DNA from 3 places in the Streptomyces liliifuscus genome. Region 1 is predicted to be linked to each of the others. Evidence: riboswitches for the same ligand, from Rfam matches in the RefSeq annotation. Region 1 holds a riboswitch; each other region holds the start of a gene.
The links. A riboswitch is a leader RNA that binds a small molecule or an ion and turns the genes downstream of it on or off. The one in region 1 is predicted to bind S-adenosylmethionine.

Region 1 (10,328 bases):
AACTCGCCGGCCTCGACATCCCGGCCTACGGCAACCGCCCCGGCGGCTGCCGCTACAAGGCCACGGCGACCTCGTCCTGCAACCGCGGCACCGTGCACTCCAAGTACCTGCTGACGGAGTGGAAGAAGGACGACGGCACCCAGGTCCAGCACGTGTACACGGGCTCCCACAACTGGACCGCGGGCTCGCTGAAGACCAACGACGAGACGATCCTGCGCATCGACGACGCGGGCACCTACCAGGCGTTCGTCGCCAACTTCAACAAGGCCCGCGCCCTCGTGGTCGACATCGACGCCACGAAGTACGGCTCGACGTCCCAGCACTACTCCCGCGTCAACGTGGAAACCAAGGGCGACCAGCACTACAGCGCCGTCGCCTCCGGCGGCACCTCCGCCGTCTACACGGCGGTCGTGTACGAGCAGGGCGACCGGCACGACCCCTCGGACACCGAGCTGGGCACCGACGTGTACATCCGCATGTACAAGGACGGCGTGGCCCTGTGGGACGAGAAGCTGCTGAGCAACAGCGGGACCGGCACCACCTGGTCGCACCAGAAGCCCGACGTCGGCGTGGACGACCAGGGCAACGCGATCGTCGTCTGGGCCAAGGACGACGACGGCAACAAGTACGCCGACATCGCCGTACGCCGGATCACCCCGGCCGGCACGGTCACCACCCTGCCGCGCCCGCACGCCTCCGGTGACGGTGACCAGCTGCGGCCGACGGTCGCCGTGGCCGGTGACGGCTCCTACGGCGTCGCCTGGGAGTCCACGGCCGACGGCTCGACCCTCAACCAGGTGTACGCGAGCAGCTGGTCGCCGACCGGCGCCGCGCGCTACCAGGACGTCCAGGTCAGCACGATCAACTCCGGTGCTGCCGGGTCCAACCGCCGGCCCGACGCGGCGATCGACGACGCCGGGAACATGGTGGTCGCCTGGGAGGAGGACGCGGACGGCAACGGCGGCCTCAACATCGGGGTGGCGAAGCTGACCACCTCGGGCGGCTTCGCCGTGGCCCGCAAGGTGGCCAACTCGCTCACGGACGGGCAGCAGACCAGGCCCGCGGTGGCGTCGGCCGGTGACGGCCGGTTCGTCGTGGCGTGGACGGACGAGTACACCACCGGCACCGGCACCCTGGTCCGGGACCAGCGGATCCAGCACCGCGTCTTCTCGGCGGCCGGCGCCGCCGCGGCGGCCGACCGGCGGACCACCGAGGACGCCACCGTGGACGGCCCCTTCGTCGACGGCAAGCGGCCGATCTCCGACCAGGCCGACGCCGATGTGGCGGTCGCCGACGACGGCAGCTTCGTCGTGGCGTGGAAGGAGGCCTTCGACGCGTTCGTCGGCAACCCCGCGACCCTGCACGCCGGCCAGGACGACGTCTGGGCCCGCGGCTTCAACGCGGACGGGACCGCGACCGACCGGCTCGTTCCCACCCGGATGAACGTGGTGACCGGCGGGGGCCAGGGCGGCCCGGCCGTGGCCCTGGCCGCGAACGGCCGTCTGGCGCTGACGTACTCGGACGACTACGACGGCAACGGCCACAACGAGATGCGCCTGCGGGACGCGTTCAAGAACGCCTGATCAAGGCACCGCCGACGGAAACGCCGGCGAAAACGCCCGAGGGCGGCACCCCTGGAATGGGGTGCCGCCCTCGTTCGCGTAATGCGAAGTACTGCGTAATGCGAACTGCGATGAACTACCGAGCCTTGGCTGCTTGCGCAGGGGCTCAGAAGTCCATGTCACCGCCCGGCATGCCGCCGCCGGCGGGCGCGGACGCCTTCTCCGGCTTGTCGGCGATGACGGCCTCGGTGGTGAGGAACAGCGCGGCGATGGACGCGGCGTTCTGCAGAGCGGAGCGCGTGACCTTCGCCGGGTCGATGATGCCTTCGGCGATCATGTCGACGTACTCACCGGTCGCGGCGTTCAGGCCGTGGCCGACGGGCAGGTTGCGCACCTTCTCGACGATGACACCGCCCTCAAGGCCGCCGTTGACGGCGATCTGCTTGAGCGGGGCCTCCAGGGCGAGCTTCACGGCGTTGGCGCCGGTCGCCTCGTCACCCTCCAGGTCCAGCTTCTCGAAGACCGAGGAAGCCTGGAGCAGAGCCACGCCACCACCGGCGACGATGCCCTCCTCGACGGCCGCCTTCGCGTTGCGAACAGCGTCCTCGATGCGGTGCTTGCGCTCCTTGAGCTCGACCTCGGTGGCGGCACCGGCCTTGATGACGGCCACGCCGCCGGCCAGCTTCGCCAGGCGCTCCTGGAGCTTCTCGCGGTCGTAGTCCGAGTCGGAGTTCTCGATCTCGGCACGGATCTGGTTGACGCGACCGGCAACCTGGTCCGCCGAACCCGAGCCGTCGACGATCGTCGTCTCGTCCTTGGTGATGACGATCTTGCGAGCGCGACCGAGCAGCTCCAGGCCCGTGTTCTCGAGCTTGAGGCCGACCTCCTCGGAGATGACCTCGCCGCCCGTGAGGATGGCGATGTCGTTCAGCATCGCCTTGCGGCGGTCACCGAAGCCCGGAGCCTTGACGGCGACGGACTTGAAGGTGCCACGGATCTTGTTGACGACCAGGGTCGACAGGGCCTCGCCCTCGACGTCCTCGGCGATGATCAGCAGCGGCTTGCCCGACTGCATGACCTTCTCCAGGAGCGGGAGCAGGTCCTTGACGTTGGCGATCTTCGAGTTGGCGATCAGGATGTAGGGGTCGTCGAGGACGGCCTCCATACGCTCCATGTCGGTGGCGAAGTACGCCGAGATGTAGCCCTTGTCGAAGCGCATACCCTCGGTGAGCTCGAGCTCCAGACCGAAGGTCTGGGACTCCTCGACCGTGATGACGCCTTCCTTGCCGACCTTGTCCATCGCCTCGGCGATGAGCTCGCCGATCTGGGTGTCGGCGGCGGAGATGGAGGCCGTCGAAGCGATCTGCTCCTTGGTCTCGACATCCTTGGCCTGCTCAAGGAGGGCACCGGAGACGGCCTCGACGGCCTTCTCGATACCGCGCTTGAGAGCCATCGGGTTGGCGCCGGCCGCCACGTTGCGCAGGCCCTCGCGGACGAGTGCCTGGGCGAGGACGGTCGCGGTGGTCGTACCGTCACCGGCGACGTCGTCCGTCTTCTTGGCGACTTCCTTGACCAGCTCAGCGCCGATCTTCTCGTACGGGTCCTCGAGCTCGATCTCCTTGGCGATGGACACACCATCGTTGGTGATCGTGGGGGCGCCCCACTTCTTCTCGAGGACGACGTTGCGACCCTTGGGACCAAGGGTGACCTTGACGGCGTCGGCGAGCTGGTTCATCCCGCGCTCGAGACCGCGCCGTGCCTCCTCGTCGAACGCGATGATCTTGGCCATGTGAAGTGGTCCTCCCGGACTGGGGTGGAATCTCCAGGACCGCGCCCGCGCCCGCGACGGACGGCCTGCCGACCTCGTGGTTCCTTGCCCCACCCGGCCAGCGGGCCTCACCGACCCGGTCCTCGTTATCACTCTCACCTTCAGAGTGCTAACGCCAATGATTAGCACTCGACCCATGCGAGTGCAAGCGGCTCAGGATGATCCGCAGGTGGGAGCAGGTGGGGCGAGAGTGGAAAGAGGGGGCATGGACGGCGCGCGGGCGTGCCGAAGGGCCCGCACCCCGTGGGGTACGAGCCCTTCGGAAGAAGAACGTCGCTGCAGTAAGTCGGCGCGTGCTTCAGCCGGTCGCCAGTCGGACCATGTCCGCCTGCGGCCCCTTCTGGCCTTGCGAGATCTCAAAATCGACCCGCTGACCCTCTTCCAGGGTGCGGTAGCCGTCCATCTGAATCGCGCTGTAGTGGACGAAAACATCCGCACCACCGTCGACCGCGATGAAGCCGTACCCCTTCTCCGCGTTGAACCATTTGACGGTGCCCTGAGCCATGCCTAACTCCCCTATTACTGGCCCTTGCACAGACCCGCACTTCGCGGATCCGGGTCAGACCTCACCCCCCAACGGTTGGGGGTGTGCGCCGGAACGCGTCGACCGCGGCTGAATGTATCCGTCCAACTGCCGTCTGCAACAGGTCAATCCGACGAGAATTCCGGGCACGACCGATCGGGAATATGTGAAGAATTCACGAAGATTCAGGGCAAGTCGGGCCCCATGAATGCCATAAAAGGCTCAAAAAGGCGGGGCACTTTGGCTACTTCTTGTCGGGCTTCGGGCGGGATCTCAATGCGCCCGGCGTGCAGATCGAAGCAGGTTCCCCAACTGTACCGCGCTCAACCATACAGAATTGCCCCTTCCGCTTCTCTCACGGAGGGGGCAATTCGATGAACTCTCGGTGACGGCCGTTACCGAAGGTAATGATCAGCCCTCGGGGCGCCGCCCGGCGGTCAGCCGCCGGCGACCGCGGGAATGATCGAGACCCCGGCCCCGTCCGGCGTCGCCGTCTCAAGACCCTGCTCGAAGCGGACGTCGTCGTCGTTCACGTACACGTTGACGAACCGGCGCAGCTGCCCCTGGTCGTCCAGGACCCGGGCGGCGATCCCGGCGTGGTTCTTCTCCAGATCGGCGATGACCGCACCGAGAGTCGCCCCCTCGGCGGCAACCTCGGCCTGACCGCCCGTGTAGGTACGCAGGATGGTGGGGATACGAACGTTGACGCTCATGGGGTTGGACCTCCGTCGGAGTGGGTGGCCCCTCCAGGGGCGCGGGGAACTGCGCAGTCTTTTGCTTTCAGGGGCGCGGGGAACTGCGCGACCAGCCCCCACGGCCCGCAGCGAAGGAACAACGACTAACCGAGCCCAGCCTCACGGAAAGAGTCCAGGTTCGGCCGGATCGTCGCAGTCAGCCCCGTGTCGGAAGCAACCGCGTCCAGGGTCTTCAGACCATCACCGGTGTTGAGCACAACAGTGGTCAGACTCGGATCCAGCAGACCGTTCTCGATCAGCTTCTTCGCCACCCCCACCGTCACACCACCGGCGGTCTCCGCGAAGATCCCCTCGGTCCGCGCGAGCAACTTGATCGCGTCGACCACCTGCTCGTCGTTCACGTCCTCCACGGCCCCACCCGTACGCCGGGCGATATCGAGAACGTAAGGACCGTCCGCCGGGTTTCCGATGGCGAGCGACTTGGCGATCGTGTTCGGCTTCTGCGGCCGTACGACGTCGTGCCCGGCCTTGTACGCCACGGACACCGGCGAGCAGCCCTCGGCCTGCGCACCGAAGATCTTGTACGGCTTGTCCTCGACGAGCCCGAGCTTGATCAGCTCCTGGAGCCCCTTGTCGATCTTCGTGAGCTGCGACCCGGAGGCGATCGGGACGACGAGCTGGTCCGGCAGCTGCCAGCCGAGCTGCTCGCAGATCTCGTACGCCAGGGTCTTGGACCCCTCCGCGTAGTACGGCCGCAGGTTGACGTTGACGAAGCCCCAGCCCTCGCCGGCCGGGTCACCGATCAGCTCGGAGCAGAAGCGGTTCACGTCGTCGTAGTTGCCCTCGATGCCGACGAGCTCGCCGCCGTAGACCGCGGCCATGACGACCTTGCCCTGCTCCAGGTCGTGCGGGATGAACACGCAGGAACGGAAGCCGGCGCGCGCGGCGGCGGCGCCCACCGCACCGGCGAGGTTGCCGGTGGAGGAGCAGGAGAGGGTGGTGAAGCCGAAGGCACGCGCGGCCTCAAGCGCCTGGGCGACGACCCGGTCCTTGAAGGAGTGCGTCGGGTTGCCCGAGTCGTCCTTCACGAAGAGCTTGCCGGCCTCGACACCCAGCTCGCGCGCCAGGTTGTCGGCCTGGACGAGCTTGGTCCAGCCGGGGTTGATGTTGGGCTTGTCGGCCACGTCCGCGGGGACGGGCAGCAGTGGCGCGTAGCGCCAGATGTTCGCGGGGCCCGCTTCGATCCGCTTGCGGAGCTCCTCGGTGTCGTAGGCCGAGAAGTCGTACGCGATCTCCAGCGGGCCGAAACACTCCTCGCAGGCGAAGACCGGACCGAGCGGGACGCGGTGGCCGCATTCGCGGCAGGAAAGCGCGGCGGCCGGGCCGAGGTCGACGGAGTTCGCGGCGGGGGTGGAGTTCGTGGTGCTTGCAACTGTCTGCGCAGCCATGGAGGCGAGGCCCTTTCTCCTCATCTTCCTCACGACGCACTTCGCCGTGAGACGGATTTGGCACCTTCCCTAGCCGGGAGCCTCGCTGCGCTGATCGACGATGATCAGGACGAGACCGGCTGGAGGGTTGCCGGGGCTTCAACGGGCCGTATCCCTCTGCCCCTCTGGATGAGCGGTATTCAGTTGTGGTTTTGGTCGTGCTTCTGGTCGTGCTTTTGGTTGTACACGCAACGACCCCCGACATGCGATGGTCATCAGCGTTGTTCAAGACTGTAACCGAAGGCCTGGATGGTGGAGAGAGCCGTCCGAACCGCGAGATGACAGTGACGCAACCCACACTGCAGGCCGCGGCGGGCACACGCATCCCAATGAACGCAAGGGAGAGCCGCACGTGCTGGAAGACGTCGAGCGCTGGCTGAGCACGCGCTCCTGGTCCGTCGAGGACCGCCCGCTCAAGCAACTCATCGCCGCGAAGCGTGCCACCGGCTCCACGGTGAGTGTCGTACTGCCCGCGCTCAACGAGGAGGAGACCGTCGGCGAGATCGTCGCGATCATCCGCCGTGAGCTGATGACCAGGAAGGTGCCGCTCGTCGACGAGATCGTGGTGATCGACTCGGGTTCGACGGACCGTACCTCCGAGGTCGCCGCCGAGGCGGGTGCTCGTGTCGTGCACCGGGACGAGATCCTGCCCCGGCTGCCGGCCGTCCCCGGCAAGGGCGAGGTGCTGTGGCGCTCGCTCCTCGTCACCCGCGGGGACATCGTGGCCTTCGTCGACGCGGACCTGAAGGAGTTCTCGGCGGACTTCGTCTCCGGGATCGTCGGCCCGCTGCTCACCGAACCGGGCGTGGACCTCGTCAAGGCGATGTACGACCGCCCGCTGGGTTCCGCCGCAGGTCAGGGGGGTCGGGTCACCGAACTCATGGCCCGCCCGCTCCTGAACATGCACTGGCCGCAGCTGGCCGGCTTCGTCCAGCCGCTGGGCGGGGAGTACGCGGCCCGCCGCTCCCTCCTCGAACGGCTCCCGTTCCCCGTCGGGTACGGCGTGGAGCTGGGCATGCTGGTCGACTCGCTGCACCTGGTGGGCCTGGACGCCCTGGCCCAGGTCGACGTGGGCGTCCGCAAACACCGCCACCAGGACGGCCAGGCGTTGGGCCGCATGTCCGCCGCGATCTACCGCACCGCCCAGCTCCGGCTGGCCCGCGGCCACATGATCCGCCCTTCCCTGACCCAGTTCGAACGAGGCGAGAAGGGCTTCGAGCCCCGCACGTACTCGGTGGACATGGAGGAGAGGCCGCCGATGGCGGAGATCGAGGAGTACGTGGAGAGGAAAGCCGCATGAGGAGCGCCCCGTAAGGGGCGCGGGGAACTGCGCGATCAGCCCCCACCGGCGGCCGGGCGAGGCACACCTCACGCACCACGGCGAGTGGGAACGTTTGAGCGTTTACACCGGGGGCTAGATTTCGAGGCATGGTCTCCACCCGCGCCACCCACAACATCCTGGTCGCCTCCAACCGCGGCCCGGTCTCGTACACCCTGGACGAGACCGGGGCGCTCACGGCCAAGCGCGGCGGCGGCGGCCTCGTGTCCGGGCTCTCCGCGATCGGCCCGGACGCGGGCGCCCTGTGGGTGTGCTCGGCCCTCGGCGACGGCGACCGCGAGGCCGTACGACGCGGGGTGGGCGAGGACGGCGTACGGATGCTGGACATCGACGCCGACACCCACGAGGCCGCGTACAACGGCATCGCCAACTCCGCGCTGTGGTTCGTCCACCACCTGCTCTACCAGACACCGCTGGAGCCGGTCTTCGACAAGGAGTTCCGGCGCCAGTGGGCGGCGTACGAGACGTACAACCACGCCTTCGCCGAGGCACTGGCCGAGGAGGCCGCGGAGGGCGCTGCCGTCCTCGTGCAGGACTACCACCTGACCCTCGTCCCGCGGATGCTCCGCGAGCTCCGCCCCGACCTGCGGATCGGGCACTTCTCGCACACGCCGTGGGCGCCGCCGGAGTACTTCCGGCTGCTGCCGGACGACATCGCGGCGAAGGTGCTCGGCGGGATCCTCGGGGCGGACCGGGCCGCGTTCCTCACCCAGCGGTGGGCGGACGCGTTCACGGACTGCTGTCACGCCGTCCTGGGTCCCGGGATCCCTTCCGGTACGCGGATCGGGGTGCACGGTCTCGGGGCGGACGCGGACTTCCTGCGCGAGCGCTCGCACCGGCCGGACGTGGACGAGCGGCTGGCGGTACTGCGCGAGCAGATCGGCACGGCTCCTGACGGCAGTGCCCGCAAGGCGATCGTGCGGGTGGACCGGACCGAGCTGTCCAAGAACATCGTGCGCGGGCTGCTGGCGTTCCGGGAGCTGCTGGAGGAGCGGCCGGAGTGGCGCGAGCGGGTGGTGCACGTGGCGTTCGCGTACCCGTCGCGGCAGGACCTGGCGGTCTACCGCGACTACACGGCCGAGGTGCAGCGGGTCGCGGACGGGATCAACTCGCAGTACGGGACGCCCGGTTGGACCCCGGTCCTGCTGAACCTCAAGGACGACTTCGCGCGTTCCCTGGCCTCCTACCGGCTCGCGGACGTGGCCCTCGTCAACCCCATCCGGGACGGTATGAACCTCGTCGCCAAGGAGGTGCCGGTCGTGTCGGACGACGGGTGCGTGCTGGTGCTCTCGCGGGAGGCGGGGGCGTACGAGGAGTTGGGCGAGGATGCGGTTGTGGTGAACCCGTATGACGTTTCGGGGACGGCCCGGGCGTTGCATGAGGCGTTGACCATGCCGGTGGGGGAACGGGCCGAGAGGACCAAGCGGTTGGCTGCGGCTGCCACCGCCTTGCCTCCGGCGCAGTGGTTCTTGGACCAGCTTCACGCGCTGGACTCGTAGGGCTCGCCGGCGCGGGGTTGTTTGGACCGTGCGGGTTCGTTGTGGCTGGTCGCGCAGTTCCCCGCGCCCCTGAAAGCAAAAGATTGCGCCGTTCCCCGCGCCCCTTATCGGGCCAGCTCAGTCGCCAGTGCTGCCAGTAGGCGGACTACCCCCTCCGGGCCGTCCACCACCAGGTCCGCGCGGTCGGAGAGTTCTGTCACCTCGTTGCTGCCGCTGCAGACGAGGAGGCCGTGGATGCCGTCGGAGCGGAGTTTGTCGACGGCGGCGAAGGCGGGGAGGTCGCCGAGGTCGTCGCCGCAGTACATGACCGACTCGGCGCCGACGTCTCGGACGTACTCGCCCAGCGCGACGCCCTTGTCCATGCCGGGCGGGCGCAGTTCCAGGACCATTCTTCCCGGTTCGACGATCAGGCCGTGGCGGGTGGCGAGTTCGGCGAGGGGTTCGCGGAGGGCCTCGAAGGCGGCCTGAGGGTCCTGGGCGCGGCGGGTGTGGACCGCGACCGCCCGGCCCTTCTCCTCGATCCACGTGCCCTGCCAGGCGCCGATGGCGTCGAGGAAGCCGGGGAGTTCGGCGCGGGCCTCGGCCACGCCGGGGTGGGCGGCGGGGGCCTGGACTGTGCCGGTGACGGCGTCCCAGCGTTCCGCCCCGTAGTGGCCGAGCACGACCAGGTGCTCCAGGCCGGGGACTCCGGCGAAGCCGCCGTGGCGTACGGCCACGCCGGCCGGTCGTCCGGTGACGACTGCGACGGAGGCGACCTTCGGGGCTAGTGCCGCCAGGGCGGGTACGGCGTCCGGGTGGGCCCTGGCCTGTTCGGGGTCCGGGACGATCGGGGCGAGGGTGCCGTCGAAGTCGAAGGCGAGGACTGCCCCGGCGGGGCGCGTGATGATGGCTTCGAGGCCGTCTCGGCCCGCCGGGGTCACGGGGGTCGGCATCGACGATGACTCGGGGTGACTGGCCATGCTGCGACCCTATCCGCGGGCACGAAGTCTTTCGCCCCCGCCGCCCCTACCCTCCCCCACTCTCGGCTTCGCTCGAGCGGGGGGACCCCCATCGTCCCTGACTCAGGGGCTACGCCCCCGAACCCCCAAAAAGACCAAAAGACTGCGCAGTTCCCCGCGCCCCCAGGCGCCTGGGGGCGCGGGGAACTGCGCGACAAGCCCCCACCGGACCCGCACCCGAAATCGCAACGGACGGGGTCTGGGGCGGAGCCCCAGAAAGGGACGGGAATGGGTAGGGGCGGCGGGGGCGAGGAAAACCCTCACCCCTCCCTCTCGTCTCGGCGCACATCCCTCACCCGTCGCAGCCGATTGACCGTGACGGGGTCGTGGGCCAGGGCCCGCGGCGCGTCCAGGAGGGCGTTCAGGAGTTGGTAGTAGCGGACGGGGGCCAGCCCCA
Region 2 (10,328 bases), 2.8 Mb from region 1:
TGCCCGTCGAACTGTTCGAGGGGACGCCCAGGGCCGCTCTCACTCCGGCCACCGCCCTCTTCGTGCACGGCAGCTGGCTGCATCTGCTGGGGAACATGCTCTTCCTCTATGTCTTCGGGGCGATGGCCGAGGAGAGGATGGGCCACTTCGCGTTCGCCCTCTTCTATCTGGGCTGTGGCTACCTCGCCCTGTTCGGCTACGCGGCCGCCCACTCCGACTCCGCGCAGACGTTGGTCGGCGCGTCAGGGGCGATCTCCGCGGTCCTCGGTGCGTTCCTCTACCTGTTCCCCAAAGCCCGGGTGACCAGTCTCTTTCCGTTCCTCTTCTTCCTGCCGCTGCGGTTTCCGGCGTGGGTGGTCCTGCCCTTCTGGGTGTCCCTCCAGTGGATGGCCGCGAGCCGCGCGACCCAGGGGCCGGCGGTGGCGTATCTGGCGCATTTGCTGGGGTTCTCGGCGGGGTTCCTCTACACGTGGGTGCGCTATGGACGTGCGGCTAGAGTGAAAACTCCAGCGACGGCCACCGAGGGAGAAAACCAGCCGTGATCACCGCGATCGTGCTCATCAAGACCAGCGTGGACCGGATCCCCGAGATCGCGGAGTCGATCGCCGCGCTGGACTCCGTCAGTGAGGTGTTCTCCGTGACCGGCACGTACGACTTGATCGCCATGGTCCGGGTGAAGGCGCATGACGATCTGGCGGATGTGATTCCCGGGATGATCAGCAAGATTCCGGGGGTGGAGGGGACGGATACGCATGTGGCGTTCCGTACGTACTCTCAGCATGATCTTGAGGCCGCGTTCGCGATTGGGCTCGACAACTAGTTCGGGTCCTGGGGGTCGGATGTCGGCTGCGGGTCGCGTGTGGCCGGTCGCGCAGTTCCCCGCGCCCCTTGCGGGGCCCGGCCCGGATGAAGAGTTCTTCATCCGGCGCTCATCGGGGGCACCGGTGAGGGCCGGAGCATCGGGGGCATGGTTTTCTCTCATCGGATGGCGGCTCTCGCCGCTGTGGTGGTGATTCCTCTGGGGATCGCCGCCACGAGTTACGCCCTGACCGACAGTCCGGAGTCTCCCAAGGTGCCGCCCAAGGTGGAGTTGGAGAGCGGGTCGCCGTCCGCGACGCCCGCGTCGACCGCCTCTCCCACGCCGACTCCGACGCCGAGTGACGAGGTCGTTTCGCGGCCTCCGGTGAGTGACGACGATGACGATGACGACGGACCCGGGGACGACGGCTGAGCCCGTACCCGCACCCATGTCCGATTCCGGTCTCGATCCCGTTCCCGCGCGTCGGCGGATCTCGGCCCGGGTCCGCATCCTGCTCTGGCTGCTGCTCGTGATGGCCGTCGCGCTCGCCGCCGTGGCCACGACCACCCGTTCGATCCTCCTGCGGGACGTCGACTCCCGCGTCAGCGGTCTGCTCGCCCAGGAGGCGGGCGAGTTCGCGAACTTCGAGGAGCGGGGGGTGGACCCCTCGACCGGGGAGCGGTTCACCGAGCCGGGGCGGCTGCTCAAGGTCTTCCTGGAGCGCCAGTACGCCGATCCGGACGAGGAGCTGATGGGGCTGCTCGCGGGAGGTCCGGACGCGGCCCCTGCGAAGCTCGTCCAGGACCGTGAGATCCCCGCGGGACTGCCCCTGCACCAGGACGAGGCAGGCCGCCGGCAGATCTTCGGGTCCGCCGGGTCCACCGGCACGCTGCACCGCGCCGCAGGGGACGTCAGGTGGGCCAAGGTCGCCATCGCCCGCTCCGGCGGTGAACCGGAGGCCGCCTTCGTGGTCGCCTTCCATCCGGGGCGCGAGCACGACCGCGTGGACGAGGTGTTCCGCATCCTGCTCGCCATCTCCGGGGTCGCGCTCCTGATGACGACGGGGATCGGCTGGGTGGTGGCCGGACGGATCCTCAAGCCGGTACGTCTGGTGCGTACCGCCGCCGCGCAGCTCACCGAGCAGGACCTCACCCGGCGTATCCCGGTCCGCGGCCACGACGACATCGCCGCGCTCGCCGAGACCTTCAACGCGATGCTCGACCGCCTGGAGCGCGCCTTCGCGGCCCAGCGCGAGTTCGTCGACGACGCGGGCCACGAGCTGCGCACCCCGATCACCATCGTGCGCGGCCATCTGGAGCTGATGGGCGACGACCCGGCCGAGCGCGAGGAGACCGTCCGGCTGGTCACCGACGAGCTGGACCGGATGAGCCGCATCGTCGAGGACCTGCTGCTGCTCGCCAAGGCCGAGCGCCCGGACTTCGTCACGCCCGAGCCCGTGCAGCTCGCCGAACTCACCGCCGATGTCTTCGTCAAGGCCCGCACCCTCGGCGACCGTCACTGGGAACTGGCCGAAGTCGCCGACGGAGAAGCCCAGTTGGACCCGCAGCGCATCACCCAGGCAATGGTCCAGCTGGCCCAGAACGCCGTGCAGCACACCGTTCCCGGCCAGTCGATCCGGATCGGCTCACGCGTCATCGGTTCGCGTGTCGCCGGCGGCCGCATCGAGTTGTACGTCGCCGACTCGGGCCCCGGTGTGCAGCCGCAGGACGCCGAGGTGATCTTCGAGCGGTTCCGGCGCGGCACCTCCCGGCGCGGCACCCGGGGCAGCGGCGCGGGGCTCGGCCTGTCGATCGTGCGGGCCATCGCGGAGGGGCACCGGGGCGGGAAGGTCCGGCTGCGGCAGACCCCGGGCGGCGGGGCCACCTTCGTCGTCGTGCTCGACTCGGTGCCGGAGCCGCTCCTCGAGACGGACCGCGCATGAACGCCCGCACCGCCTGTACCACCCCTTCTGGAAAGGCCTGTTCGACATGAAGCGCATCCTGATCGTCGAGGACGAGGAGCGCATCGCCTCCTTCGTCGAGAAGGGCCTGCGCGCGGGCGGCTTCACCACGACCGTCGTCGCGGACGGCGACTCCGCCTACGAGTACGCGCTGACCGGCGGCTTCGACCTGGTGATCCTGGACATCGGACTGCCCGGCCGGGACGGGTTCACCGTGCTGCGCGAACTGCGCGAGGCCCGGGTGACGGTCCCCGTGATCGTGCTGACCGCCCGGGACTCCGTACGCGACACGGTGGCGGGTCTGGAGGGCGGCGCCGACGACTGGATGACCAAGCCGTTCCGTTTCGAGGAACTCCTCGCGCGGGTGCGGCTGCGGCTGCGTACGGCGGCGGGGGTCCCCGAGGTCACCGTGCTGCGCGGGGGTGACCTCACGCTCGATCTGCGTACGCGGCGGGCTCGTGCGGGTGAGCGGGTTGTTGACCTGACGGCCCGTGAGTTCGTGTTGCTGGAGCTGTTCCTGCGGCATCCCGGGCAGGTGCTGTCACGTGAGCAGATCCTGTCGCATGTGTGGGGGTACGACTTCGATCCGGGATCCAACATCGTTGATGTGTACGTGCGTTCGCTTCGGAAGAAGCTTGGGGTCGAGCGGGTGGAGACTGTGCGGGGGATGGGGTATCGGCTACCCGTGTGAGTGGTCTCCGTCTGGTCGGTCGTTGTTCGGCCGCGGGCCGGACGTGGCTGATCGCGCAGTTCCCCGCGCCCCTGACGGGGCCCTGTGCGTGAAGGTTCCCTCATGTGGGGCTCATTGGGGGCTCACGGGGTAGTTGAACTCTGGATGTCGTGAGTCTGAATCTCCGGCAAGCCGCCGTCCTCTGTGTGGCCCTGAGCCTCTGTGCCCTGCTGATCGTGCCCGGCAACTTTCCCGGGCTCGGTGGTGACGCGCGGCTGACGCTGGCCGTGTTCGCGCTGGCGACCTGTGCGTGGATCGGTACGCCCATCGACGACACGTACATCGCCCTGGGCGCGGGACTGGCTCTCACGGTGACCGGGGTGATCAGCAGCGAGACGCTCTTCGGCACGCTCGGGGACTCGACGGTCTGGCTGCTGATCTGCGCGTTCGTGCTGGCTGCCGCGGTGGCCCGGACGGGGCTCGCGGGGCGGGCGGCGGCCTTCCTGGTGGGCGGGGCGCGCAGCGTGAGGCAGTTGGTGCATCTGACGACGGCCGCGCTGGTCGTGACGGCCTTCGCGGTGCCCGCCACCTCCGGCCGGGCCGCGCTCGCGCTGCCCGTGTTCCTCGCGCTCGCCAAGGTGCTGGCCGACCGGAAGCGACTGGTCGTGATGCTGGCGCTGCTCTTTCCGACCGTGATCCTGCTGTCGGCGGTGGCGACCCTGATCGGTGCGGGTGCGCATCTGATCACGGTGTCGGTGCTGTGGGAGACGACCGGGGACCGTATCGACTTCACGCAGTGGCTGCTGCTCGGGCTGCCGTTGGCCGTGGCGTCCTCCCATCTCGCCGCGGAGACCGTGCTGTTGACGACGACGCGGCGCGCGGACCGCCGAACTCCCGTACGGATCACGGCCGATGACATCCAGCAGCACAGCGAGCAGCCCGTCACCGGCCCCTGGTCGCCCGCCGAGTCGCGCTGCGCGCTGCTGCTCGCCACGGTGGTCGCGCTGTGGTGCAGCGAGCCCCTCCACCAGGTGTCCCCCGCGGTCGTCGCCCTGATCGGCGCGGTCGTCGCGGCCTCGCCCGCGCTCGGAACCGTGGGCCTGAAGGACGCCCTGAAGACCGTTCCCTGGTCGCTGCTCCTCTTCATGGCCGCGACGATGGCGATGGGCGTCGCGCTCGCGGACTCGGGGGCGGCGGGATGGCTGGTGTCCGGGCTGCCGGGGGACATGGCCCCATGGCTGTTCCTCGCGCTCGTCGTCGCGGTGAGCACGGCCGCGCACCTGGTCCTGCAGTCCCGTTCGGCCCGGTCCTCCGTCTTCGTACCGCTGGTGGTCGCGGCGGCGGTGGGCGCGGGGGTCAACCCGGTCGCGGCAGCGCTGGCGTCCACCGCCGCCGCGGGCTTCTGCCACACGCTCCCGGCCTCGGCCAAGCCGGTCACGCTCTTCGCCGAGATACCCGGCACACCGACGTACACCCCGCGCGACCTGCTGCGCCTGTCCGCGGTCCTGGCCCCGCTGACGGCCGCGCTCGTCCTGCTCTTCGCCCTCACCGTGTGGCCGCTGCTCGGCGTACCGGTCCTGAAGCCCTGAAGCCGTCAAGCCGTCCTGGCCGCAAAGCCCTCAAGGAGCCCCTCTCATGCTGACCCGTTTCGCCGTCGCCCCCAGTGGCTTCAAGGAGTCCCTGTCCGCCCAGGCCGCCGCCGACGCCATCGCGGCGGGCGTACGCCGTGTCGTACCGGACGCCGAGGTCGACCTGATCCCGCTGGTGGACGGCGGCGAGGGGACGGCCCGGGCCCTCGCCTCGGCGACCGGGGGCCGGCTGGTCGCCCTGCCCGCCACCGGCCCGCTCGGCGAACCCGTGGGCACCCACTTCGCGCTGCTCGGATCCGGTGCCGGATCCGGCCTCGGCTCCGCCGACACGGCCGTCGTGGAGATGGCGGCGGTGGCCGGACTCTCCCTCGTCCCGCACGGCCTGCGTGACCCGGGCGCCACCACCACGTACGGCGTCGGCGAGCTGATCCGCGCCGCCCTGGACACGGGCGTACGCCGCATCCTCGTCGGCTGCGGCGATTCGGGCACGTCGGACGGGGGCGCCGGAGCCCTGCAGGCGCTCGGCGCCCGCCTGCTCGACGAGGACGGCTTCGAACTCCCCTACGGCGGCCGGGAGTTGACCCGCCTGCACCACATCGACCCGAAGGGCCTCGACCCCCGCCTGGCCCACACGGAACTGCTGGTCGCCTGCAACCCGTACAACGTGCTCTGCGGTGAGCGCGGCGTCGCGCGGGTCTTCGGTCCGCAGAAGGGCGCGACCCCCGCGCAGGTCGAGGAGCTGTCCGCGGGCCTGGAGAACTGGGCGTACGTCCTCACCCGGGACCTCCCGGTCACCTGCGACCTGTACGGCGGCCCGGGTACGGGTGCCTCCGGCGGCCTGGGCGCGGGGCTCGCCGCTCTCGGCGCCCGTCTCCTCCCCCGCTTCGAGGTGCTCCTCGACCATCTCGACCTGGACGCCCGCCTCGCCCGCGCCGACCTGGTCCTCACCGCGGAGGGCGCCCTGGACCACCAGACACCGCGCGGCAAGGTCCCGGCCGAGGTGGCCCGCCGCGCCAAGCTGAACGGACGCCCGGTCCTGGCCCTGGCGGGCACCCTCGGCGAGGGCGCCCACACGGTCCCGGGCGTGGACGCCTTCACCGGCATCCTGCCCGCCCCGATGGCCCTGGCCGAGGCCCTCCTACGAGCCTCCGAACTCCTCACCGACGCGACGGAGCGCGCCCTGCGGATGATCCTGCTGGGGGCGGGGCTGCCACGAGGGGCGGGGGTGTGAGCGCAGCCCCGGCGGGAACGGCGGACGCTCGGGGAGCCACCCGCCGGTCGAACCGGCGGTCACACCGCCGGGACGCAACGCCCTTCCACCGTGCGGTAGTTCCACTTCGCGCCGTCGCTCACGAGTTCCTTGACGGCACGAACGAACCGCTCGACGTGCTCGTCGGGCGTGCCCGCGCCGAAGCTCACGCGGATCGCGTTGAGGGACTTCTCGCCGGGCGCCGCCTCGGGGGCACCGCACTCGCCCTGGGTCTGCGGGTCGCTGCCGAGGAGGGTGCGGACGAGGGGGTGGGCGCAGAAGAGGCCGTCGCGGACCCCGATGCCGTACTCGGCGGACAGCGCGGCGGCGAAGTGCGAGCTGTTCCAGCCCTCGACGACGAAGGAGATGACACCGACACGGGGCGCGTCGTCGCCGAAGAGCGAGAGGACACGCACCTCGGGCACCTCGGCGAGACCGGCCCGGACGGTGTCGATGAGCTGCTGCTCCCGGGCGACCAGCGTGTCGAAGCCGGCCTCGGTGAGGGCCTTGCAGGCGGAGGCGATGGAGTAGGCGCCGATGACGTTGGGCGACCCGGCCTCGTGCCGTGCGGCGCTCTCGTGCCACTCGACGTCTACGCCGCCGTCCACCCGCCGCGAGACCTTCCTCGAGGCGCCCCCGCCCGCGAGGTACGGCTCGGCCTCGGTCAGCCAGTCGGCGCGTCCGGCGAGGACACCCGAGCCGAAGGGCGCGTACAGCTTGTGCCCGGAGAAGGCGACCCAGTCGACGTCCAACTCCCGTACGGACACGGGGTGGTGGGGCGCGAGCTGGGCGGCGTCCAGCACGATCCGGGCGCCGTGCGTGTGCGCGGCGGCGGCCAGTTCCCGTACGGGCCACAGCTCGCCGGTGACGTTCGACGCGCCCGTGACACACACCAGCGCCGGCCCGTGGGGGTCCCGCTCGGCGAGCGCCCGCTCCAGCGTGGCGACGGCCTCGCCCGGGGTGCGCGGGGCGTTGAGGTAGGTGACGCGGGCGTCCCGCCACGGGAGCAGCGACGCGTGGTGCTCGGTCTCGAAGACGAAGACCTGGCAGTCGGCGGGCAGGGCGGCGGCGAGGAGGTTGAGCGAGTCGGTGGTGGACCGGGTGAAGACGACCTGGTCGCCGTCACGGCAGTCGAGGAACTCCTCGACGGTCCTGCGGGCGTTCTCGAACAGGTCGGTGGACAGCTGGGAGAGGTACCCGGCCCCGCGGTGCACGCTCCCGTAGTACGGGGCGTACGCGGCCACGTCGTCCCACACCCGCTGCAGGGCAGGGGCGCTGGCGGCGTAGTCGAGCGCGGCGTAGGTGACCTCACCGCCGGTGACGAGCGGGACGGTGACGTCCCGTCCCAGCACGGGCAGCGACGCGGAGGTGTCGCAGCAGACGGCCTGGTCGGTGGCAGCGGCAGCGGTGGGGGCAGTGGTGGAAACAGACATGGCGAACTCCTGTGAGGCAGGCGGGAACACCACGCGAGCTGATGGAGCTCAAGCGTGGGTGAAGGTGAAAAGGGGTGTGCGGAGGCGGGGCTCTACGCCCTATCGCATTCGCTTGCTCACAGAAGGCTCCCTCGGACGACCAGGACCCCTGGTGATGCGAGGGGTCCGCGCTTGCCGTAGACCTCACTGCCTACGGCCTGGTCTTCACCCGGGGCACCCCGCCACGGACGGAGGGTTGCCGGACAGTCGGCCGGGGCCTGATGACTGTCGCTCATGACCTGCCTGCATCTTGCCACACGATCACCCGGACGCAACCCGGCCGTCCGGATACCGGGACGACGGGGAGGCGCCCCTAAAAGGGGCGCGGGGAACTGCGCGATCTTTTAGGGGCGCGGGGAACTGCGCGACCAGCCCCCGCCGGCCCGCACCCGACAAACACACGCGGCCGGCGGCTACGCGTTCGTCGCCGCCACCCATCGCTCCAGCGTCGCCTTCGCCGCCCCGGAGTCGATCGCGGCCGCGGCCTTCACCATCCCCGCCCGGAGCTGGTCCGCGAGCGGCCCGTCCCCCGGCGTCAGTGCCACCAGCGCCGCGGCCGAGTTCAGCAGCACGGCGTCCCGTACGGGCCCGGTCTCCCCGTTCAGCAGCCGCCGGGCCACATCCGCGTTGTACGAGGCGTCGGCCCCCCGCAACGCCTCCACGGGCACCAGCTCGATCCCCACGTCACGCGGATCGAACGACTCCTCGCGCACCTTTCCGTCCCGTACGACCCACACCCGGGACGTGGCGGTCGTCGTCAGCTCGTCCAGGCCGTCGTCGCCGCGGAAGACGAGCGAGGAGTTGCCGCGCTCGGCGAACACACCGGCCATGATCGGCGCCATCCGGGGATCGGCACACCCGACGGCCTGCGCCTTCACCTTCGCCGGATTGGTCAGCGGACCGAGCGCGTTGAAGACCGTACGGATCCCCAACTGCCCACGCGCGGCACCCGCGTAGCGCATCGCGGGGTGGAACTTCGCCGCGAAGCAGAAGGTGATCCCGGCCGTCTCGGCGACCTGGGCCACCCGGTGTGTCGGCAGCTCCAGATTGACCCCGAGCTTCTCCAGCACGTCGGACGCCCCGGAGGCCGAGGAGGCCGCCCGGTTGCCGTGCTTGACGACCTTGGCGCCCGTACCGGCGATGACGATCGCCGACATGGTGGAGATGTTGACGGTCTTCGCCCCGTCGCCGCCCGTACCGACGATGTCGACGGTCTCCCCCGGCACCTCGATCACGTTCGCGTGCTCGTACATCGCCCGGACGAACCCGACGATCTCCTCGACGGTCTCGCCCTTGGCCCGCAGCGCCACCACGAAGCCGGCGATCTGTGCGTCGGTCGCCTCGCCCCGCATGATCAGATCCATCGCCCAGGCGGTGTCGGCAGCGCTCAGGTCGTGTCCGTCCAGCAGGCCGTTCAGCAGGGCGGGCCAGGAACGGACCGCCGCGGTGTCGCCTCCTGCGGGGGTCACAGCGCTCATATGCCGCTCCTGGGTCGTCCGTCCCACGATGGGGACGCCTGTGGGATGTGGGATTTTTCCCGTGGCCCGTAGCTCGTACGGGACCGGGTCCACCCTATCCAGCCCCGGGGACGGCAAAGAGCCCCGTCCGGGCAATGGACGGGGCTCCTGCCGTGGCGAACAGGTAGAAGATCAGTGGTGGCCGTGGCCGCTCGTGATCTCCTTGTACTCCTCAGCGGTGGGCTTCGGGATCTGGTTGTCCTCCCCGAAGTACGCGTTGCTGAGCTTCGCCCGCAGCTTCTGCGGGCCCTTCACCTTGCGCTCGACACCGTTCTCGTCGACCGCCGGGCCGATCGCGGCCGGCTCGTACTGCTCGTGCGCCGTGAGGGTGTGCAGAGCCTCCTGGCTGAGGGGCTCGTGGACCTCGATGAACTCACCGTGCGGCAGGCGCTTGATGATGCCCGACTCGCGGCCGTGCAGCACCTTGTCCTTGTCGCGGCGCTGGAGGCCGAGACAGATCCGCTTGGTGACGACGAACGCGAGGACCGGTCCGACGAAGAACCCGATCCGGACGAACCAGGTGACCGAGTTGATCGACAGATGGAAGTGGGTCGCGACGATGTCGTTGCCACCGCCGATCAGCATGATCATGTACGCGGTCACCCAGGCCACACCGAAGGCCGTACGGGTCGGCGCGTTGCGCGGCCGGTCCAGGATGTGGTGCTCGCTCTTGTCCCCGGTGATCCAGGACTCGATGAACGGATAGAGCGCGAGGATGCCGAGGAAGAGACCGAAGAGCACCAGCGGGATGAACACACCCAGGACGAGTGTGTGACCCCAGAGGTTGATCTCCCAGCCGGGCATCGCGCGGATCAGACCCTCGGCGAAGCCCATGTACCAGTCCGGCTGGGCGCCCGTGGACACCTGGTCGGGCCGGTACGGTCCCAGCACCCAGATCGGGTTGATGGACGCGACCGCGGCCAGCATCGCGATGAAGCCGAAGACCAGGAAGAAGAAGCCTCCGGCCTTGGCCATGTAAACCGGCAGCAGCGGCATGCCGACGACGTTCTTGTTGGTCTTTCCGGGACCCGCGAACTGCGTGTGCTTGTGGTAGAAGACCAGGATCAGGTGG
Region 3 (10,328 bases), 3.1 Mb from region 1:
CGGCCGGGCCCGGCTCGGTGTCGACACGCTCACCGACGAGCCTGCGCAGCAGGGCGATCGCGTCGGGCGGCGGGAGCGGGCCCAGACCGATGCGGCGGGCGCCGTGCAGGGCCACCAGTCCGGCGAGGCTGTCCCGGCTGGTGACCACGACCGAACAGGCCGGCGAGCCGGGAAGCAGCGGGCGGACCTGCTCCTCGGACAGGGCGTTGTCCAGGACCACCAGCATTCGCCGGTCGGCCAGTTCGGTCCGGAACCGGCTCGCGCGGTCGTCGACGTCGAGTGGGATCGCGTCACCGGGCACCCCGAGGACGCTGAGGAATCGAGTGAGGGCGTCGCCGGGAGGCATGGGGCGCTCGGGGTCGTAGCCACGCAGATTGACGTAGAGCTGGCCGTCGGGGAACCGGTGCCGTGTGCGGTGCGCCCAGTGCACGGCCAGTGCGGTCTTCCCCACCCCGGCAGTGCCGGAGACGACCGAGACGGCCCCGGCCGTCGGGCTGTCCGCCGCAGCGGCCAACAACCGGTCCAGTGCGGACAGTTCGGAATCACGGCCAGCGAAGTCGGGTACGTCCGCCGGGAGTTGTGCGGGTAATCGGTGCGCCGAAGGTGGGTACGGGGGTACGTGGGCGGGCACCTGCGCGGCCAACTCGGCGGCGCCTGCCGTGCCATGGCCGCTGACGGGAGCGTGCCCGGTGCCGGTGCCGGTGCCGGTGCCGTCGGCGGGAGTGGAAGGCCGGGCGCGGCGGCGCAGCAGGGCGGCATACGCCTCGGCCAGTGCGGGGCCGGGGTCGACGCCGAGTTCGTCGGCCAGCCGACGGCGGCTCCGCCGGTAGACGGCGACCGCCTGGTCGCGCCGCCCGACGGCCTCGTACGCCCGGATGAGCCGGGCCTGGGCGTCCTCGTCCAGCGGCTGCGCGACCGCGGTCTCCTCGAGTACGGGCAGTGCGTCGGCGCTCCTGCCCGCCGCGATCATGGCCTCGCCGTACTGGGCGACCGCACCACGACGTTCCTCCGCCAGCGCGACGACCACCGGGTGCGCGGAGAGGAAGGGCAGGTCCGCGAGGGGTGGTTGCTGCCACAGCCCGAGCGCCTCGGTCAGCAGCGCGGCGGCCCGCTCCTGGCCGCCGCCCCGCCCGTCCCGTCGTACGGTCACCGCCCCGGCGACCAGGTCCCTGAAGTGCAGCAGGTCGATGGCGTCGTACGGGACGCGCAGCGCGTAGCCGTCGCCGAGCCGGGGGAGCACCGCGCTGCGGGCGCGTGGCGGCCGGTCCGGTTCCAGCAGGTGGCGCAGGTGCTTGATGTGGGTCTGGACGACGTTCGAAGCGGTCGCCGGCGGGCGCTCGCCCCACAGCGCGTCCGCGAGTCCGAAGAACGGCAGTTGCTGTCCGCGGGACACGGCGAGCAGGGCGAGCACCGCGCGGCGCTGTGGTGAACCGAGGTCGAGGCGGATGCCGTCCCGCCAGGCGCAGACCGGCCCGAGTACCTGAATGCGCATGCGTCCCCCACCCGCCGTTTTACAACTCCCTCACTATTCCCTTTCTCTATCTCCCTCATCGGCATATCCGGAAGGGGTATTCCGGCCCACTGCCGCGCAGTTGTCACACCTGGCCGTGTGCCTGCGCTCAGCGTTCGTCGACGCAGAGGTCCGGGTGATCGCCGAGGCGTCGTACGTACTCCTCGATGTGGCGGTACGCGGCGAGGGCGCCGGCCGCGTCGAAGTGGTCGAGGTGGGTGAGCGTCACCCAGAGGTCCCGGTCCGCGGTGCCGAGCTCGTCGCCCAACACATAGGGGTGGCGCGCGAGTTGCCGGTCGAGCCGGTCCAGTGCGGACTCGCATGCCCCGTCGGCGACCAGGCCGGCGAGGTCGCGGAGGATGTCGGGCGCGTGGTTGCTGACGACGCGTCCGCTCCAGCGGTCGCACAGCGCGGGCGCGGTGAGCGGACCGTCGTAGTGGTGCCAGGTCGCCTCGTAGGAGCCGCGCAGCGATGCGAAGGCCTCGGGCGTCTCGGCGGGGAGCTTCAGAAGGGTGGTGGTGAGCGAGCCCTTGAGGCCGAGCAGGTCGAGGACGACCGCCACGCGCCCCGAGTAGGGACAGGCCTCGGACAGATACAGCTGATAGCGGTGCGGCGCCGGGTAGAAACCGCCCGCGAGACCGACGCCGATACGGCCGCGGAAGCGGTGCGGACGGGCGGCCGGACCGGGGACGGACGTGCCGCCGACGGCCGTGCCACGGCCGGTCGAGTGGGCGGCGGCCGCACGGGAGGCCGCCGACGTGAAGGTGTCAGTGCTGCTGGAACCGCGGGAAACTGTCTCGGGCATGACTCTCCAGGGGGAACGCGGAGGCCCTGGCCGCCTCGTGGGCGCCAGTGGCGGAACGGAGTGACTGCGCGGCCGTACAGGTCCGGATCGGTCGGACGTGTAGCGGATCAGTAAGCGCTGGAGACACGCGACAAATCGATGTGCAGGCGCCTCGTCAAGCCGTTCCTGAACATTCCCACCGGTCCTGCCGTCGGGGCTCGCGAGACGCGAGACCACGCTTGCCCCGCCGCTCCGGCGGAACCCGGTCGTCACCCGGGGCACCCCGTCGCGGTGGAAGGGTTGCCTGCCAGCGGGCCGGGGCCGATGACCGCACGAACGGGGATTCCCCGCACGACGGGCGCTGGCAATCGTGACCGTCTCCGTCAGTGTTGATGCGCTCAGCGTGACCGTCAAGACGGCGTCTCAACAGCTGGGCATCCGGCCGCCGGAGCCGCCGGACCGGGTTCGCACCTCGTGATGACTCGTGATGAGGGTCCCGCCAACAAAGCTCTCCCCATGGCAGGAAGAAAAGGCACAGCCGTACTGTTGTGCCCGTTGACGACGAGGCGGTGCCCGATCGAGGGCCCGCGAACGCGAGGTCGGCCGGACGCCCGTCCGCCGGGCCGGAAGGGCGGAGGTGACGCAGGTGCGAGCGCGAACCGTGTCCCGCCGCGGCGTCCCGAAGGCCGCCCCGCTCCATCGCGTACGCCTCTACTCCCGGCCGCACATCGACCTGCTGCGCGTTGCCGGCGCGCTCTGTTGCTCCTGACCTGTATCCCACGCGGCCGCGCCCTCCGGTGAGGGCCGGCTTTCTCGTACGGTCGATCAGGAAGGCACACCTCTCGTGTCCTCAGCACCTTCTGTCCTGCCCTCTTCAGCGCATCTGCACCTCGCCGTGGCGCTCGACGGCGCCGGCTGGCACCCCGCCGCCTGGCGCGAACCGGTGGCCCGGCCCCGGGAACTGTTCACCGCCGAGTACTGGGCCGACCTCGTCGCCGAGGCCGAGCGCGGGCTTCTGGACTTCGTCACCTTCGAGGACGGCCTCGGCCTTCAGTCCTCGCACTTCATCGAGCCGGACGGGCGGACCGACCAGGTCCGCGGCCGGCTCGACGCCGTTCTCGTCGCCGCCCGTATCGCCCCGCTGACCCGCCACATAGGTCTGGTGCCGACCGTGGTGTCCACGCACACGGAGCCGTTCCATATCTCCAAGGCCATCGCCACCCTCGACTATGTGAGCTCCGGCCGGGCGGGCCTGCGGGTGCAGTTGACGGCACGACAGAACGAGGCGGCGCACTTCGGCCGCCGTACGCTGCCCCGTCTTGACGCCTACGACAGCCCGGCCACGCAGGACGTGGTGACCGAACTCTTCGACGAGACGGCCGACTACGTCGAGGTCGTACGCAGACTCTGGGACAGCTGGGAGGACGACGCGGAGATCCGGGACGTGGCCACCGGCCGCTTCGTCGACCGCGACAAGCTCCACTACATCGACTTCGAGGGCCCGCACTTCAGCGTCAAGGGCCCCTCCATCACTCCGCGTCCGCCCCAGGGCCAGCCCGTGGTCAGCGCCCTCGCGCACCAGAGCGTCCCGTACCGGCTGGTGGCCCGCGCCGCCGACATCGGCTACGTCACCCCGCACGACACCGACCAGGCCCGCGCGATCGTCGCCGAGATCCGCGCCGAACAGGCTCTCGCCGGTCGTGCCGACCAACCCCTGCACGTCTTCGGCGACTTGGTGGTCTTCCTCGACGACGATCCGGCCGCAGCGGCCGCCCGCAGGGACCGTCTCGACGCCCTCGCGGGTCAGCCGTTCACCAGCGACGCCCGCGTCTTCACCGGCACACCGGACCAACTCGCGGATTTGCTCCAGGAGTTGTGGTCTGCCGGGCTGAGTGGATTCCGACTGCGGCCCGCCGTCCTCGGCCACGATCTGCCGGCCATCACCCAGGGGCTGGTCCCCGAGCTGCAGCGCCGGGGTGCCTTCCGCCGCGCCTACGAGGCCGACACCCTGCGCGGACTGCTCGGGCTCGCCCGCCCGGCCAACCGCTACGCCGCCAAAGCCGTTGCCGACGTCGACGCCAACGCCGCTGCCAACGCCACCGCCTGAGCCGGACGGAGACCGCAGGACCATGAGCAAGCCCCTGAAGCAGATCCACCTGGCCGCCCACTTCCCCGGCGTCAACAACACCACCGTCTGGAGCGACCCGGAGGCCGGCAGCCACATCGAGTTCAGCTCCTTCGCGCACTTCGCGCGGACCGCCGAACGCGCCAAGTTCGACTTCCTGTTCCTCGCCGAAGGGCTGCGACTGCGCGAACAGGGCGGAAAGATCTACGACTTGGACGTCGTCGGCCGCCCCGACACCTTCACCGTCCTCTCCGCGCTCGCCGCCGTCACCCAGCACCTCGGTCTGACCGGCACCATCAACTCGACCTTCAACGAGCCCTATGAAGTGGCCCGCCAGTTCGCCAGTCTCGACCACCTCTCGGACGGGCGCGCCGCCTGGAACGTCGTCACGTCCTGGGACGCCTTCACCGGCGAGAACTTCCGCCGCGGCGGCTTCCTCCCGCAGCAGGAGCGCTACTCACGGGCCAAGGAGTTCCTGGCCACCGCGAACGAACTCTTCGACTCCTGGCACGGTGACGAGATCATCGCCGACCAGGACACCGGCACCTTCCTGCGCGACGCGAAGGCCGGCGCCTTCGTCCACCAGGGCCAACACTTCGACATCGAGGGGCAGTTCAACGTCCCTCGGTCCCCGCAGGGCCGTCCGGTGATCTTCCAGGCCGGCGACTCCGAGGAGGGCCGCGAGTTCGCCGCCGCCGGCGCCGACGCGATCTTCAGCCGGTACGCCACCCTCAAGGACGGCCAGGCGTTCTACACGGACGTCAAGGGACGCCTGGCCCGCTACGGGCGTACGCCCGACCAACTGCTGATCCTGCCCGCCGCGACCTTCGTCCTGGGGGACACCGACGCCGAGGCGGAGGAACTGGCTCGCGAGGTGCGCCGGCAGCAGGTCAGCGGGGCGACCGCCATCAAGCACCTGGAGTTCGTCTGGAACCGCGACCTGTCCGCGTACGACCCCGACGGGCCGCTGCCCGACATCGACCCCGACCTCGGCGAACACACCGTCGCGCGCGGCCGGGCCCAGGTCCGGATGTACCGCGACCCGCTGGCCACCGCCCGCGAGTGGCGGGAGCGCGCGGCCGCCAACAACTGGTCCATCCGCGATCTGGTCATCGAGACCGGCAATCGCCAGGCCTTCGTCGGCTCCCCGGCCACGGTCGCGGCCACCATCGACGACTTCGTCCAGGCCGACGCGAGCGACGGTTTCATCCTCGTCCCGCACATCACCCCCGGCGGCCTCGACGCCTTCGCCGACACGGTGGTCCCGCTGCTGCAGGAGCGCGGAGTGTTCCGTACGGAGTACGAGGGCACGACCCTGCGCGACCACCTGGGCCTGGCCCATCCCGATTCCCGTACGAATGCCCGTACGAATCCCCGTGCCGATGCAGGTTCCGATGCCTCCGCCGACTTCGGTGAGCGGGGTGAGCGGGTGGCTTCGTGACGGTCCCGGCGGTCACCCCGATCGCGTGAGCGCGAGACCACGGAGAGGGGTCGAAACCGGTCATCTGGCTTGATGCGGATGCCGAAGGGGACCATTCTTGTACACATGGTGACATTGCCGCGCGACGGAGGACCGGCGGCCACGGCCGGTGACGCCATGGCGGTGGTCGACGCGAGCGGCAATGTCACGGGCTGGAGCGAGGGCGCGCGGCGGCTGACGGGGCACACGGCCGAGGACGTGACCGGGCGGCCGGCGTCGGAGCTGGTGGCGGGGGACCCCGCGGCGGCCCGGCACGCTCTGCTGACACACGGCGACGCCGTGGTGTCCGTACGCCACAAGGACGGGCGGCGGCTGGAACTGGCGCTGCGGATGTGCCCGCTGCGGGGCGGGAAGGACCGGGGGCCGGGGTTCGTCGTCACCGCGACCCCGGACCCGGGCGAGCGGGACTCGGGCGAGCGGGCCCTGGGTGAGCTGGCCTTCAAGCAGGCGTCGATGTCCATGTCGATCTTCGACACCGGACAGCACTACCTGCGGATGAACGACTTCGCGTGCCAGGTCATGGGGCAGCCCGAGGACGCGTTCCAGCACCGGTACTTCCCCGACACCGTGGAGAACGCCGAGCACAGCCGTGGCTTCCTGCGCCATCTGGAGATCGTCGTCGAGACCGGGCAGCCGGTCCACTACGAGAGCTGGACCCGCTCACCGTCCGGCCGGCGCATGCACGCCTGGAGCTTCGAGATGTGGCCGGTGCGGGACCAGGCCGGAGAGCTGCTGGGCACCGCGCTGGCAGGGTTCGACAGCAGCGAGCAGTACTGGGCGCGACAGCGGCTGGCCCTGCTGAACGAGGCCGCCGGCTCCATCGGCACCAAGCTCGACGTGATCCAGACCGCCCGTGAACTCGCCGAACTGGCCGTGCCCCGGCTCGCCGACTTCGCCAGCGTCGACCTGCTGGACTCGGTGCTCCAGGGCGAGGAACCCGAGACGGGGCCGGTGGAGGGAGGTGTGGAGCTGCGCCGGGTCGCCCACCACTCCGATACGCCCGGTGTGCCGGAGGCGGCCATCGACCTGGGTTCCGCCGACGTCTACCCGGCCTTCTCCCCGCCCGCCCGCGCCCTGGCCACCGGCGAGCCGGTGCTCACCCGGACCGGCGACAGCGGCCTCGACACCTGGTTCGCCGAGCACGGTGCCCGCTCCGCCAAGCTGCGCGAGGGCGAGGACCAGGAGCTGTCGCTGATGGCCGTACCGCTGGTGGCACGCGGAACGACACTGGGCGTGGCCGTCTTCGTACGGATCCTCACTCCCGAGCATCCCGACGCCTTCGACCTGGACGATGTGTCGCTCGCGGAGGAACTGTCCAGCCGGGCGGCAGTCTGCGTCGACAACGCCCGCCGCTACACCCGGGAGCGCACCACCGCGCTGGCCCTGCAGCGCAGCCTGCTGCCCCAGATGATGGCGGTGCAGGCCGCCGTCGAGTTCGCCTCCCGTTACCTTCCGGCGCTGTCGCAGGCGGGGGTGGGCGGCGACTGGTTCGACGTCATCCCGCTGTCCGGGACCAGAGTGGCGCTGGTCGTCGGGGACGTCGTCGGACACGGCCTCCACGCCTCCGTGACCATGGGCCGGCTCCGTACGGCGGTCTGGACCCTCGCAGATGTCGACCTGCCGCCCGACGAGCTGCTCACACACTTGGACGACCTGGTCGGACACCTCGCGGCCGACGAGAGCGCGATGACCGGCGAGATCGGCGCCACCTGCCTGTACGCGGTCTACGACCCGGTGTCCCGCCACTGCACCGTCGCCTCCGCCGGCCACCCGCCGCCCGTCGTGCTGTTCCCGGACGGGACGGTGAAGGTCGTCGAGGTCGCCGCGGGACCGATGCTCGGCGTCGGCGGGCTCCCGTTCGAGGCCACCGAGCTGGACGTGCCCGAAGGCGCCGTACTCGCCCTCTACACGGACGGTCTGGTCGAGGCCCGCGATGTCGACGTGGACGCGGGCACCGCCGCCCTCTGCACCGCCCTGGCCGCCCCGGCCCGGAACCTGGAGGACACCTGCGACAACGTCCTCAAGGCCCTGCTCCCGCAGCGCCCCGCCGACGACGTGGCGCTGCTCCTGGCCCGTACCCGCGCCCTGGACGCCGACCAGGTGGCCGTCTGGGACCTGGAGTCCGATCCGGCGCTGGTCGCCACGGCCCGGCAGTACGCCACCGAGCAGCTGACCCGCTGGGGGCTCGACGAGGCCGCCTTCGTCACCGAACTCGTCGTGAGCGAACTGGTCACGAACGCCATCCGCTACGGCGGCTCACCGATCCAGCTCAGACTCATCCGCGACCGCACGCTCATCTGTGAGGTCTCCGACGCCAGCAGCACCTCACCGCATCTGCGCCGGGCCCGCACCTTCGACGAGGGCGGCCGGGGCCTGCTGCTCGTCGCACAGCTCACCGACCGCTGGGGCACCAGGCCGAGCGGCACGGGAAAGACGATCTGGGCCGAGCAGGCACTGCCGGTGCAGTGAGCGCCGGGCCGGGCTCAAGGAAGAGGCTGGGCTCAGGGTGTCGAGCCAGGCTCAGGGAGTCGGACCGGGCTCTAGGAATCGGACCGGGCTCAAGGAATCGGGCCGGACTCGAAGCGTGGGGCCGGGCTCAAGAACCGGGCCCGGGTCAAGCGTCGGGCGGCTCGGATCAGTCGAGGCCGACGTAGTCGCGCAGGGCCTGGGAGCGGGAGGGGTGGCGCAGCTTCGACATCGTCTTGGACTCGATCTGGCGGATGCGCTCGCGGGTGACTCCGTAGACCTGGCCGATCTCCTCCAGGGTCTTCGCCTGTCCGTCCAGCAGCCCGTAGCGCAGGGTGATGATGCCTGCCTCGCGCGGGGTCATATGGCCGAGGATCTCCTGGATGGTGTCCTTGAGCAGGAGGAACGTCACCGCGTCGAAGGGGGAGATGCTCTCGCTGTCCTCGATGACGTCGCCGAGCTCGCTGCCGCCGTCCTCGCCGAGCGGCAGGTGCAGCGAGACGGGGTCCTTGGTGTAGCCGTCGAGCTCGATGACCTTGGAGATGGGCAGCTCCATCCGCTCCGCCACCTGCCCCACCGTGGGCTCGACGCCCAGTTCCTGAAGCATCTCCCGGCGGAGCCTGGCCATTCTGTTGATGACCTCCACCGCGTGCACCGGAATGCGGATCGTGCGGCTCTGGTCGGCCAGGGCCCGTGTCAGCGCCTGCCTGATCCACCAGGTGGCGTAGGTCGAGAACTTGAAACCCTTGACGTAGTCGAACTTTTCCACGGCTCGAATCAGGCCCGTGTTGCCCTCCTGGATCAGGTCCAGAAAATTGAGACCGCGTCTCGTATAACGCTTGGCGATGGAGACGACCAGGCGGAGGTTGGCCTCGATGAGGTGGGATTTCGCCCGGTGACCGTCCTCGACGAGGATTTTCAGCTCGCGTCGGAGCGCGGGATCGAGATCGGGTTCTTCTTCGAGCCGGTGCTCGGCGAACAGGCCGGCCTCGATCCGCTTGGCGAGATCGACCTCCTGTGCCGCGCTGAGGAGACGGACCCGGCCGATCACCTTCAGGTAGTCCCGGACAGGATCGACCGAGGCGCCGTCGGAGCCGAGCCGGGGCTCGGGAGCGTCGGCGTCGTAGTCCGGCGAGAGCAGAAGAGTCTCCTGCCCCTGTCCCTGTTGTTCCGGGGTATCCGTCTCCATTGCGGTCAACATCTCTTCCCGTGCCTCAGTTCTTGGTGCAAACTCAACAATGTCGAGCAAGACCTTCGGTCTTCAGGAATCCTGAATTCTCGTCGTCCACGGTGCTGTTTGCTCGGCGTGGGAATCTTCATCAGGCTCGCCCCATTACGGTACACCCGCCGGAGCCCCGGTCGGCGGCCCCGCATTGCCTCGAAATGTGGGTGACATGAATCACGTCGTCCGCGCGGTTGATTTTCTCGAAGGATTCTGAACGCCCAATATTCCGTGGCCCGCACGGGCTGGGTGAGCCCATACTTCGACACCGATGAGCACACAGACTTCCGGGGAGATCCCCGAAAAGTTCGCCGCCGGGGACTTCCTGGACCGCTGGGCACTGACGCCGGACGGCCCGACGGCACGAGGCATGGCCTCCGTCGTCCTGCCGGTGACCCGCGCGGACGGCACGCCCGCGGTCCTGAAGTTCCAGGAACTGAGCGAGGACAACGCGGGCGCCACACTGGGACTGCGGATGTGGAACGGCGACGGCGCGGTGCGTCTGCTCGACCACGACCCGGACACCGGCACCATGCTGCTGGAGCGACTGGACGCGGCGCGGCCGCTGTCGTCGCTGACCGATGACGACGCCGCGCTGCGGATCCTCGCCGACGTGTTGGCACGCCTGGTCGCGGTGCCCGCGCCGGACGGCCTGCGACGGCTCTCCGACATCGCCGCCGCGATGCTCGACCAGGTACCGGACGCGCTGCCGGCCCTCCGCGACCCCGCCGAACGGCGTCT

Region 2: linked by a shared signal. The riboswitch ahead of JEQ17_RS33720 (aminotransferase class V-fold PLP-dependent enzyme) and the one ahead of thrC (threonine synthase) in region 1 are both predicted to bind S-adenosylmethionine.
Region 3: linked by a shared signal. The riboswitch ahead of JEQ17_RS08090 (glutathione S-transferase C-terminal domain-containing protein) and the one ahead of thrC (threonine synthase) in region 1 are both predicted to bind S-adenosylmethionine.

The regions. Positions count from the first base shown of each region.
Region 1 is NZ_CP066831.1:5,012,593-5,022,920, forward strand. Features, by position in the region: gene JEQ17_RS21165 (phospholipase D-like domain-containing protein) at 1-1,583, shown strand, start outside; gene groL (chaperonin GroEL) at 1,729-3,351, opposite strand; gene JEQ17_RS21175 (cold-shock protein) at 3,689-3,895, opposite strand; gene JEQ17_RS21180 (MoaD/ThiS family protein) at 4,351-4,626, opposite strand; gene thrC (threonine synthase) at 4,752-6,056, opposite strand; SAM riboswitch class I at 6,074-6,231, opposite strand; gene JEQ17_RS21190 (glucosyl-3-phosphoglycerate synthase) at 6,448-7,395, shown strand; gene JEQ17_RS21195 (alpha,alpha-trehalose-phosphate synthase (UDP-forming)) at 7,524-8,933, shown strand; gene otsB (trehalose-phosphatase) at 9,038-9,892, opposite strand; gene JEQ17_RS21205 (DUF3263 domain-containing protein) at 10,192-10,328, opposite strand, start outside.
Region 2 is NZ_CP066831.1:7,835,793-7,846,120, reverse strand. Features, by position in the region: gene JEQ17_RS33755 (rhomboid family intramembrane serine protease) at 1-542, shown strand, start outside; gene JEQ17_RS33750 (Lrp/AsnC family transcriptional regulator) at 539-820, shown strand; gene JEQ17_RS33745 (small secreted hydrophilic protein) at 968-1,231, shown strand; gene JEQ17_RS33740 (sensor histidine kinase) at 1,248-2,741, shown strand; gene JEQ17_RS33735 (response regulator transcription factor) at 2,788-3,450, shown strand; gene JEQ17_RS33730 (SLC13 family permease) at 3,600-5,018, shown strand; gene JEQ17_RS33725 (glycerate kinase family protein) at 5,065-6,249, shown strand; gene JEQ17_RS33720 (aminotransferase class V-fold PLP-dependent enzyme) at 6,309-7,700, opposite strand; SAM riboswitch class IV at 7,863-7,979, opposite strand; gene trpD (anthranilate phosphoribosyltransferase) at 8,153-9,217, opposite strand; gene qcrB (cytochrome bc1 complex cytochrome b subunit) at 9,389-10,328, opposite strand, start outside.
Region 3 is NZ_CP066831.1:1,866,918-1,877,245, reverse strand. Features, by position in the region: gene JEQ17_RS08095 (AfsR/SARP family transcriptional regulator) at 1-1,492, opposite strand, end outside; gene JEQ17_RS08090 (glutathione S-transferase C-terminal domain-containing protein) at 1,620-2,315, opposite strand; SAM riboswitch class IV at 2,525-2,670, opposite strand; gene JEQ17_RS50465 (putative leader peptide) at 2,941-3,063, shown strand; gene JEQ17_RS08085 (LLM class flavin-dependent oxidoreductase) at 3,139-4,401, shown strand; gene JEQ17_RS08080 (NtaA/DmoA family FMN-dependent monooxygenase) at 4,424-5,860, shown strand; gene JEQ17_RS08075 (SpoIIE family protein phosphatase) at 5,966-8,368, shown strand; partial or broken gene JEQ17_RS08070 (RNA polymerase sigma factor) at 8,535-9,578, opposite strand; gene JEQ17_RS08065 (aminoglycoside phosphotransferase family protein) at 9,859-10,328, shown strand, end outside.